One region of the Nocardia sp. CY15 genome, then DNA from elsewhere that is predicted to be linked to it. Evidence: riboswitches for the same ligand, from Rfam matches in the RefSeq annotation. Region 1 holds a riboswitch; the other holds the start of a gene.
What was found. Region 1 has a riboswitch for cobalamin ahead of GVY39_RS20755 (iron ABC transporter permease). Riboswitches for the same ligand answer to the same signal wherever they lie in the genome.
Positions count from the first base shown of each region.

Region 1 (5,189 bases):
AGCGGCATCACCGGATCGAACGACGAGTTCGTGTCTCGGGGTGCCTCGATGTGGACCGGCCCGATCTCGGTCAGCACCGAGGTGATCAGGGCTCAGCCGAATCCAGCGGCGGTGACGGCAGGGTCGGTTTCGATGACGCAACCTGCACGATGTTCATCGGTTGCGGCGTGATCATCACGTCCGATCGGAGAATTCCGCCCGGAAAGCTGTACGCCGCTGCCGGGTACAAGTGATCAGCGATGCTCAGTATCCTTTGGAACGGAGGAACCCGGCTATTGTGACGACGGCCTGGGGGTTGCGTGGACTTTCGACCAACGCGGCGTAGGGCAACGCGATGATGTTGTTCTCGCGGACAGCCGCTGTTCCGGCCATCAGCGGATGGGCGCGCAATTGCTCGATCTTCGCTTGCACCGAGTTCTCCGGGCCCGCGCCGTAGTCGACGATCACGATCGCCTGCGGATCCCGCTGTGCCGCGGCCTCCCACGAGGTCGTGGTCCACGAATCGTTCAAATCGTCGAAGATATTGGCGCCACCCGCTTCGCGGATGATCTGCGACGGTGCGGCGGTACGGCCCGAGGTGAACGGTTCCGGTGTCGCGCTGTCGAACAGGAAGACCCGGACCGGTTGCTGTCCGGCCGGTGCACTGTCGGCGGCTACGGCGACCTGTTCCTGGTATCGGGAGACCAGTTCGCCCGCCTTCTCGCGCACATCGAAGATCTCGCCCAGGTTGGTCAGGTCTGTGTACAGGGCGTCGAGCGGTTCCATAACCCCGCGGCGATTCGTTCCGGGCTGTCGGCATGCCTCGGTCAACTGGTACGGCACCGCCCCGATCGACCGCACCCATTCCGGGGTCATACCCGTGGACTCCTTGAATCCGTAGTTCCAGCCGGCGAAGACGAAATCGGGGGCGGCGGCCTGGACGACTTCGCGGGTGAAGGCGTCACCGAGCGGCGGCACGCGTTCGAAGTCGGCCTGCCACGGTGAGGTGGCGATGTCGCGTTCCTTACCGGGGTAGCTGGTGTAGCCGACCAGCCGATCGGCCAAACCGAGGGCCAACATCATCTCGGTGATCCCCGTGTCGTTGGTGATCACCCGCTCGGGGACACCGTCGACGGTGAGCGGAGCGCCGCAGTTGGTGACCGTCACCGACTGACCGCTCACGTTCCTCGGGGCCTGCTGCACCTCGGCGCCGCAAGCTGCCGTGACGAGTACGCACGTGACAGCAATTGCCGTGATCACCGGGGATGACCTCATCTATCGTTCCTTCTGGTCGAAGATGATCTGCGGGACGCCCAGCCGGGGGTGGCTGACGATATGGCCGCCGATCGAGAACCAACGGGTGATCACCTCGGTGGTGATCACCTCGTTCGGGGGGCCCGAACACACGAGCCGGCCCGCGTGCAGGACGAAGATCCGGTCGCAGTGCTGGGCGGCCAGATTGAGGTCGTGCAGCGCCGCCACCACGGTGATGCCCAGATCTCGCGCCGCGGACAGAACGCTGTACTGGTGATGGACATCGAGGTGATTGGTCGGCTCGTCCAGGACCAGAACGCGCGGCTGCTGGGCAAGCGCCCGCGCGATCAGAACACGCTGGCGCTCACCGCCCGACAGCGACAGGAATCCGCGCGACGCGAGATGCCCGATATCGGCCGTCGCCATCGCCGCGGAACAGATCCCCCGGTCGCGTCGGTGCGTGCCCCGCAGCAGCGCGGTATGCGGTAGTCGTCCGGTGGCGACGACCTCGGCGGCGGTGAAGTCGAACGGAGTAGTCGTATCCTGGGTGAGCGCCGCTACCTGACGGGCGTTCTCGCGCATGCTGATCGCCGCGATATCCGTACTGCCGACCAGGACTCGTCCCGTCGTCGGCGACAGTGCGCGGTAGAGGCAACGCAGCAGGGTGGACTTACCGCTGCCGTTCGGGCCCACGATGCCGATGAACTCTCCTGGCGCGGCGGCCAAGGTCACCGCCTCGACGACCGTCGTGCCGTCGAACTCGACCGTGACATTCTCGTAGTCGACCCGCATCAGCCGTGCTCCACCAGTGCGCCGCGGCGTCGCATCAACAGAACGAACACGGGAACCCCCACCGCCGCGGTGATCGCGCCCAGGGGTAACTCCTGCGGTGGTAAGAGTGTCCGCGCCAACAGGTCCGCGGTCACCAGGAACACGGCGCCCAGTAGCGGTGTCACGATGGTGAGGCGCCGGTGGCCGGCGCCCACCAGCAGTCTGGCGATATGCGGAACCACCAGTCCGACGAAGCCGATCGCCCCGCAAACCGCAACGAAACATCCCGTCATCGCGGCGGAGACGACGAACAGGAGCAGCCGGAACCGGGAGGCGTTCATCCCGAGAGCGGCGCCGACCTCGTCTCCCATCGACAGTGCGTCGAGGTGTCGCGCGTACACGGCGATGACCGCCAGTCCGATCGCCGCAACCCCGGCGACCAGTGGCACCATTCGCCAGGTTGTCCCGGCCAGACTCCCGAGCAGCCAGAACATCACGGAACGGGCGGCATCCCCGTGCGGGGCAAGGAATACCAGCACCGTCGTCGCCGCGGAGAAGCCGTAGCCGATGGCGGTACCGGTGAGCACCAGGCGCAGCGGCACCAGCCCAGAGGCCGAACGCGCCATCAGATAGACGAGCACCGTGGCGCCCAGCGCCCCGGCGAAGGCGGCGGTCGACAGCGCGTAGATACCGAGCGCGCCGAAGACCCCGAAGAGTACGACTGCGGTAGCGCCCACCGACGCACCCGAGGAGATCCCGAGGACGTATGGGTCGGCGAGCGCGTTGCGGACCATAGCCTGTACGAGCAGTCCGACCCCGCCGAGACCGGCTCCGACCAGGGCCGCCAAGAGTACGCGGGGCAGCCGGGAATCGACGACGATCCGATAGTTGGCGACGTCGGCGGCGACCACCGTCCCGCCGGTGAGTTCGGCCCAGAGGAACCAGACCGTGTCACGCCAGGGGATATGAGCCGCGCCCAGCGCCAGAGCGAGCACGCAGGCCACTGCCAGCGCCGTGATCAGGCTGGGGACCAGCACGGCGACCGACAGCCGGCGCCTCTCGACACTTCTCATCGGTCCAGCTCTACCCACACCGTCTCGAAATCGGATGTGCGCGGGCAGGCGAGCACCACAGGACCCATACCTCGTCAACCGCTCCCTCGGAGTCGACAGAAGGCCGCGCCATCGGCTCGGCCACGCGGGCAGGTCTTCGGGCTCGTGGACGTGACACCGGAACCTTCGGCCTCGCCTACTGGCGGTCGCTTCCCGGGCTCGGAGCCCAGTGCTGATGACCGCGGTCGTTTCCACATACCGCTGCGGGGCAGCTCCGGATTCCCACCGGATTCCCTCTTACGAGCCGCCCGTCCGGGGGACGAGCGGCAACCAGCGCTCGGTCACAGTAGCATTCGAGCCGCCCGCGGGACGCCGTCGCCTCGATTACCGGCCCGGAGCGCGCGCCGCGGGCGCTGGGCTGTGCATCCGAACTCCGGTCGGGTGCTCGGCTACCCGTGTCCGGTCGCTGCGCGCGAGAATGGCGGGCCGGTTCACGCGCTCGTAGCCCCTGCTGAGCCGGACCGCCGTGCCTGTTTTCGCCGCACGGCGGTGAGGTCCTGCGTCGGCGGGATCGGTGCTGGGGTCAGGAGCCCGGCTCATCCGTCGGCTCGAACCGGGCAACGAGCCAGACTCTTTTGGTTCTGCCCTCGGGATTCTGGAACTGCGGGATCACCTGCCCGGTCTGATCCAAGAAACCCGTGATCGACACCTTGTATTCGGTGTCGTCGATGTACACGATGTCGTTCTCGTGGACTACGGGCAGTTTGACCACGTCGGACACGTCGCCAGGCTGGTTGGCCGTCTCGTTATGGCGGAAACGCAGTGTGAAGGTGTGGTCGAACCCCTCGTCCTGGAAGTCCACCGTGACCTTCAGGTACACCCGGAACTGCGTGTGCTCGAGGTGGATTCGGCGGTTGTAGTGCGCGAAGATGCCGAGATTGAAATCCTTGCCGTCCAGGCGGGCATCGACGTCGGTGAGACCCGTGAAGTCATAACCGCTCTTCTCGCTGTCCTGCGCGCTGCCCCACCTGATGCTGGATCTGATGCCGCTGCTGGATGCGACGCCAGGTTTTCTCAGACCTTCGAACTGTGTCTCGTCGACGCTGACACGCGTCCATTCCCCTTTGGTGCTGACTTTGCCCACGACAGAAACCCTCCCTGGACCCGGATCTCACCGGATGATCTGTCTATCCAACGAGACTCCATCATCCCTCCACGGAGGCAACTTGTCATCGAAATCGTCTGCGAGTCAACGCTACTCGTCGGCAGGCAAGGCAACCGACCCGCAACGTCCCGTTGCCCGTCCGCCGGGCAACGGTCTGGACCCACATCCTGCGCTGCGACCGGTCCGGCCCTGATCGCGGTAGTCGGCGAGTCGGTCCGTCGTAACAACCTCGTGCAGGAAACCGAAAGTCGCCGGACCACGCTTGGAGCGATCTCCACCGAGAGGGATTCGAATGAGAAGACCGATAGTCGCCACCGCACGAGTTGCGGCCGCCGCGGTGCTGGGTCTGGGCGTTGCGGCGGTAGCCGGTTCCGGGACGGCTCAGGCCGCGCCACAGGACTGCGTCATCACGCGGGAGCTGACCAGTGCGACGGCGACATGTCATGATCACGACGCCCCGGCCGGCAGGGAGTACGCCCTGATCGTCGACTGCTTCGGCTTGCACGGTGTGCCGAATGCCTTCCCGTTGATGGCCTTCGGTCCTTACAGCGGCTCATGGAGCGGTTCGTTCAGTCCATCAGGTCATGGCGCGGCCGCGTGTGCAGGTCCTTTCAGCATCGGAACCGCCGCCGGCGCTCACGTAGCGATATACCGCGACTGACGCCCGTTGCGGTGGCGCGAACAAGACTCACGAGGTCGGCGAAAGCTGGTCAGATAGTGCGGGCGGAGGGCTCGGTACGGTCGCGGAATACCCGCGGGGCGCTGCTCCATGGTTTGGCCGGGCGTCTCCAGGCCTTGTTGCAGTGCGGGAGCGATGTCCTCATCTGCCTTGCGCGCGTAGGACAGGAAGACGTCTATGTCGGAGTTCATCCTCACCCTCCAGCACCGGAGCAAGCAGGCGCCGAGTACGCGGTACACAGCTGGTCGATCAGCAGCGGAACCGTGATCGGGATCTCGACGGCGCGCTG
Region 1 covers NZ_VUOT01000019.1:106,895-112,083, forward strand. The annotation lists gene GVY39_RS20745 (ABC transporter substrate-binding protein) at 244-1,254, opposite strand; gene GVY39_RS20750 (ABC transporter ATP-binding protein) at 1,255-2,025, opposite strand; gene GVY39_RS20755 (iron ABC transporter permease) at 2,025-3,077, opposite strand; cobalamin riboswitch at 3,187-3,406, opposite strand; gene GVY39_RS20760 (choice-of-anchor K domain-containing protein) at 3,640-4,200, opposite strand; gene GVY39_RS20765 (TIR domain-containing protein) at 5,094-5,189, opposite strand, start outside.

Region 2 (5,189 bases), on a different contig from region 1:
CCGGGATCGGCGCCCTCGGGGCGATCACCCTCGGTGTCCTCGTCCACAAGGATCCGCTCGGTGCGGGCCGCGTGCTGGCGCTCGCGTTGATCCTCGGCGGCATCGTGCTGGCCAGGCTCACCAATCCGGCGTGACGGCACGGATTCGCTTGGTGCGCCCGGGGTTTACCGGCGTGTGCGAGCGATGCGCCGACGCGCGAGTGATCGGCGAACCGGTAGGCCGGGGCGAGGCGGCCGGGGTAGGTTCGTGCTGAATCGTCAAACGATCATCGGCGAAAGGACCGTGATGCCCACACGTACCGCGCGTACTGCCTGGACCGGCACCCTGCAGGAGGGTTCGGGACAGGTCGAACTGGCCAGTTCGGGGGTCGGAAAGTACGACGTGTCGTTCCCCAAGCGTTCCGCGGAGGAGGCCGACGGCACCACCAGCCCGGAGGAGCTGATCGCGGCCGCGCACTCCTCCTGCTACGCGATGGCGCTCTCGGCGCAGATCGGCAATGCCGGTGGCACCCCGGAAAGCTTGGACGTCACGGCCGACGTGACGCTCGGCCCCGACCCGGCGGGCGGCTTCCGGATCACCGGGATCAAGTTGACCGTCCGCGGTCGCGTCTCCGGCATCGACGCCGACGCCTTCCAAGCCGCCGCCGAGGCCGCAAAGGCGGGGTGCCCGATCAGCAAGGCACTGGCCGGGGTCGACCACATCACCCTCGACGCCGCTCTCGACTAGTTCTCGCACCACCGCTTCGTGCCCCGCGCCTTCGGTCGGAGGAGCGGGGCACGAACGCGTGAGGGGAGTCAGCGCTTGCGGAAGTAGCGGCGGGCCGGGCGGGTGTAGAGGGCGGGTACGGCGATCAGCACCGCGATGACGTGGACGCTGCGGAGACTCGCGAGCGGCACGGACGCCGGTGACGCGTCCCGGAAGAGGTCGCGCAGTTCGTTGGCGGACATGGCCGCGGCAAGCGGTTCGACGATCAGTGACAACAGGCCGAATACGCCGATGCCGACGGCGATCAGCAGGCGGGCCCAGCGGTCGCCGCGGGTCATGCGCACCGCCACGACCAGCACCAGAAGGTAGATCGCCGTGCGCACCGCCAGTCCGGCGGCAATGGTCGTCCGGTCGGTTTCGGGGAAAGCGAGCGCGGCCCGCACGACGGCTTCGGCGATGCCCGCCGCCAAGGCGACCGCCAAGGCGGCGAACGCGACGCGAACGGGGCGCGGTGGCGCAGCGGGGTGGTCACGCGACGATGCGGGCCAGACGGAAAAGGCGGTGCCGGTCATGGGGCCGACACTGCCTCAGCGTTTCCGGACGCGAATCACTCCGCGGTAGCGACGGCTGCCCCTACGGCGGTATCGGTGCGCGTAGCGAACTCGGTGAGGGCCGCGAAGCCCAAGGCCAAGCAGGCCCACAGCGTCGCCGTCTCGGCCAGTGACGCCACCCGGAACTGCCACAGCAGGGTGGCCGGGAAGTCCGCGCCCACCTCGTTCACACCGGGAAGCAGGACATAGCCGAGCGCGGTCACCAGCACGAACGCCGCGACGCCGCCGATCAGCCGGAACGTGGGAAGTTGGGCGCGCAGCGCGGTGAACACCGCCACCGCCGTGCCGACCGCCACGATCCCCAGCAGCACCGCCGCCAGCCACAACAGGGTGCGCTCGTCGACGGTGTCCGGATCGCCCACCGCGGGCGGGTTCGCCGGGTACTTGAAGAACGGGACCGCGACGATCGCGGCCCATCCCGCCAGACCGAGCAGCAACGTGAGCCGCGGCCCGGACAGCGTGGTGTAGCGCCGCGCGAAATGTGCGACAGAGGCGAAGACGGCGCCGAGCGCGACCCCGGCCAGTCCGAGCGCGAGGAATTGGCCGAACTTCTGGCCGCCGCGGCTCACCAGCGGTTCTTCCTCGTCACCGTGGGAATGCCCGCCCGGGGATTCGGCATGCTCGCCGTGTGTGTGCCCGGCGGCGGAACCCGCTTCCTCGATGGCGATGGCGGCGTCGAGTTTTGGTTCGCCGACGAAGTAACCGACTGTCGCGGCCAGCAGTCCGGCGATGAGGCCGGCCAGCAGGCCACGAAGCAGCAGTGTTCGGAGCGAACCGATCAGTGGCACGGAAGCCCCAGCAGGTGGCGTCCGTCGTGCATCAGCTCGTGCAAATACATCCCGCTGCGCGAGATGAGGCCCTGGTCGAATCCGACCAGGTAGAGCGTGAGCAGTGCGAGAAGAACGACACCGACCGTGACGAGCACGGTGGCCAGGGAGTCGGTTGCCCGGCTGGGTGAATGCGCGATGGCCATTCGAGTCCTCCTTGGGATACGCGTCCCGTCGGGTGGTGGGCGCGACGGTGCCGGTGTCTGGCTTTCCGGCACCGGACTCGGTGCATGGAACACAGTGGCGCGACCGCTCCGGAATCTCACCGGAATTACCGCATCACCCTCGCGTTTGTCCTTCGAACTGTGACATCTCACCGACCTCGGCGTCAACAGTGTCCGGCACGGGCGTACCACGGTGCCGGGCGAGTCGCCGGGCAGGCGGACCTGCCCGGCACCGAGTATTCGGCTCAGTCCGCCGGATTCGCGTCCACGTCCAGCACGACCTCGAACTCGAGCAGGGACGCGCCCGTCGAGACCGGCTTCTGGCGCTCGCCCGCGTGCGCCTCGCGGGCGGGCCCGTCCCGCCAGGCCGCGAAGGACTCTTCCGAATCCCACTGGGTCACAACGAAGTACCGCTTCTCACCGGCGACCGGGCGCAGCAGCTGGAAGCCGAGGAAGCCGGGTGAGCCCTCGACCGCGTGCGCACGGTGGGCGAACCTCTTCTCCAGCTCGGGGCCGGCGCCCTCGGGAACCTCGATCGCGTTGATCTTCACAACAGCCATGCGTCCAAGCTAGCGGCTGACGCCCAGCAGATGCTCGGTGCCTCGTATTGTCGAACCGATGTTGCACGACGAAGGCGGAGCAGGCGCGCCGATCCTGCTGCTGCACGGACTGATGGGCAGCGCCCGCACTTGGCGCGATCACCTGGGCTGGCTGCGCGAATACGGTCACGTCTACACCTTCGACGCCGCCGGGCACGGCAGGGCGGCGCCTGCGGAACTGACGACCGAGGCATTCGTCGCCGACCTCGCCGCGGGCACCGCCGCGATCACCGAGCCGATGGTGGTGATCGGACATTCGATGGGCGCGCTGCACGGCTGGGTGTTCGCCGCGACGCACCCGGACCGGGTCCGGGCGCTGGTGATCGAGGACATCGCGCCGGATTTCACCGGACGCACCGCCGCCGGATGGGCGGCGATGATCGAGGCGTGGCCGCAGCCGTTTCCCGACGACGAGGCCGTGCTGGCCTTCTTCGGCCCGGTCGCCGGGCGGTACTTCCTGAACTCGTTCCAGCGCGGGCCGCGGGGATACCGGCTGCACGGTTCGGTCGCGACCTTCCGCGACATCTCCGAGGAGTGGGGTACGCGCGACTTCTGGCCGCAATGGCATGCGGTGCGAGTGCCCGCCTTGCTGCTGGAAGGCGAGCACAGCATCACTCCGCCGGGACAGATGCGGCAGATGGTCGCCGCGCATCCAGGCGCCGACTACGTCCTGGTCCTCGGCGCGGGACACCTCGTGCACGACGACCAACCGGAGTTCTACCGGGCCGAGGTCGAGCGGTTCCTGCGGCGCGTGCTCGGCGGCTAGGGGCGAAGCGACCGGCGACGAGTAGTTCGGCCGCGGGGCTGCGGCCGAACCGCTCGCGGGCGGTTCCAGCTCAGCTGTTCGCCACGGGGGTGCCGCCCTCGCCCGCCAAGGCGAACAAGCCGTCGGGCGTCTGTTCGATCAGGCCGTCCACCAGCAACGAGTCCAGCGCGCGGTCGCGCTGGCCCGGGTCGCGAGTCCAGGCCAGGTCCAGACGCATCCGCTCCACCGGTCCGGTGGCGTGGCGCAGGACGTCCAGCAGGCGACCGCGTGCTTGGCGGTCGGTGCCCTCGTATTTCTGGGTGCGGCGGACCACCTCGCTCACCGGTCTGCCAGCGGTGACCCACGCGCAGCTCAGCAGCGGGCAGCGCGAGCAATCGGGGGTGCGGGCGGTGCACACGGTCGCGCCCAGTTCCATCAGGGCCGCGGAGAACACGGCGGCGCGGTCGACCTGGAGCGGCAGCAGCGCTTCGGTTTCCGGCAGGTCCCGGGAGGACGGGTTGCCCGCTTCCGCGCGGCCGTGCACCGCCCTGGCAACCACACGGCGGACGTTGGTGTCCACCACCGGAACCCGTTGACCATAGGCGAAACAGGCGACGGCGCGCGCGGTGTAAGCGCCGATCCCCGGCAGACCGAGCAGCACGTCCACGTCGGCGGGCACTTCGTCACCGTGCTCGGCCGCCAGTACCGTGGCGCACTCGTGCAGCCGCAGCGCTCGACGCGGATAGCCCAGCTTGCCCCAGGCGCGCAGCACCTCGGCCTGTGCGGAGGCGGCCATCGCCGAGGGGACCGGCCAGCGCGCCACCCACTCCCGCCAGATCGGTTCGACCCGCACGACCGGGGTCTGCTGCAGCATGATCTCGCTCATCAGGATCTGCCACGCGGTGACGCCGGGCCGCCGCCACGGCAGATCACGCGCGGTCTCCCCGTACCAGTCCAGCAACGTGTCCGCGTCGATGCCCTTCGGCACGCCCTTCCGCACTGCCCTCACTATCCCTGTCCTACTGCCGCCAGGCGGTATTTGCCCACCTGTAACCAATCGAACTCGCTGGTAACGCAAGTGTTGTGCACAATGGTCGGTATGCCGGATTCCAACCCGATCAGTGCCTGGAAGTCCTTGCGTGAAGGCAACGAGCGTTTCGTCAGCGGTGCGCTGCTGCATCCTAGCCAGGGTGCCGCGCACCGGGCCAAGCTCGTCAGCGGCCAGCATCCGCAAGCGATCTTGTTCGGTTGCGGCGACTCCAGGGTCGCCGCCGAATTGATCTTCGACCAGGGCCTCGGCGACATGTTCGTGGTGCGCACCGCGGGCCATGTGGTCGACAGCTCGGTCCTCGGTTCGATCGAATACGGGGTGCAGGTGCTCAACGTGCCGCTCATCGTAGTGCTCGGGCACGACAGTTGCGGAGCCGTGAAGGCCACCATCGACGCGCTGGACGGCGGCGAGGTGCCGGGCGGGTTCATCCGCAGCGTGGTCGAGCGGGTCACGCCGTCCATTCTGATCGGACGACGCGAAGGCCTGT
Region 2 covers NZ_VUOT01000010.1:109,189-114,377, reverse strand. The annotation lists gene GVY39_RS14835 (multidrug efflux SMR transporter) at 1-134, shown strand, start outside; gene GVY39_RS14830 (OsmC family peroxiredoxin) at 286-726, shown strand; gene GVY39_RS14825 (hypothetical protein) at 795-1,277, opposite strand; gene GVY39_RS14820 (CbtA family protein) at 1,313-2,104, opposite strand; gene GVY39_RS14815 (CbtB-domain containing protein) at 2,095-2,289, opposite strand; cobalamin riboswitch at 2,320-2,472, opposite strand; gene mhuD (mycobilin-forming heme oxygenase MhuD) at 2,553-2,867, opposite strand; gene GVY39_RS14805 (alpha/beta fold hydrolase) at 2,926-3,672, shown strand; gene GVY39_RS14800 (A/G-specific adenine glycosylase) at 3,743-4,660, opposite strand; gene GVY39_RS14795 (carbonic anhydrase) at 4,751-5,189, shown strand, end outside.
Region 2: it holds a riboswitch for cobalamin, as region 1 does, so the genes downstream of both, GVY39_RS14815 (CbtB-domain containing protein) here and GVY39_RS20755 (iron ABC transporter permease) in region 1, are expected to answer to the same signal.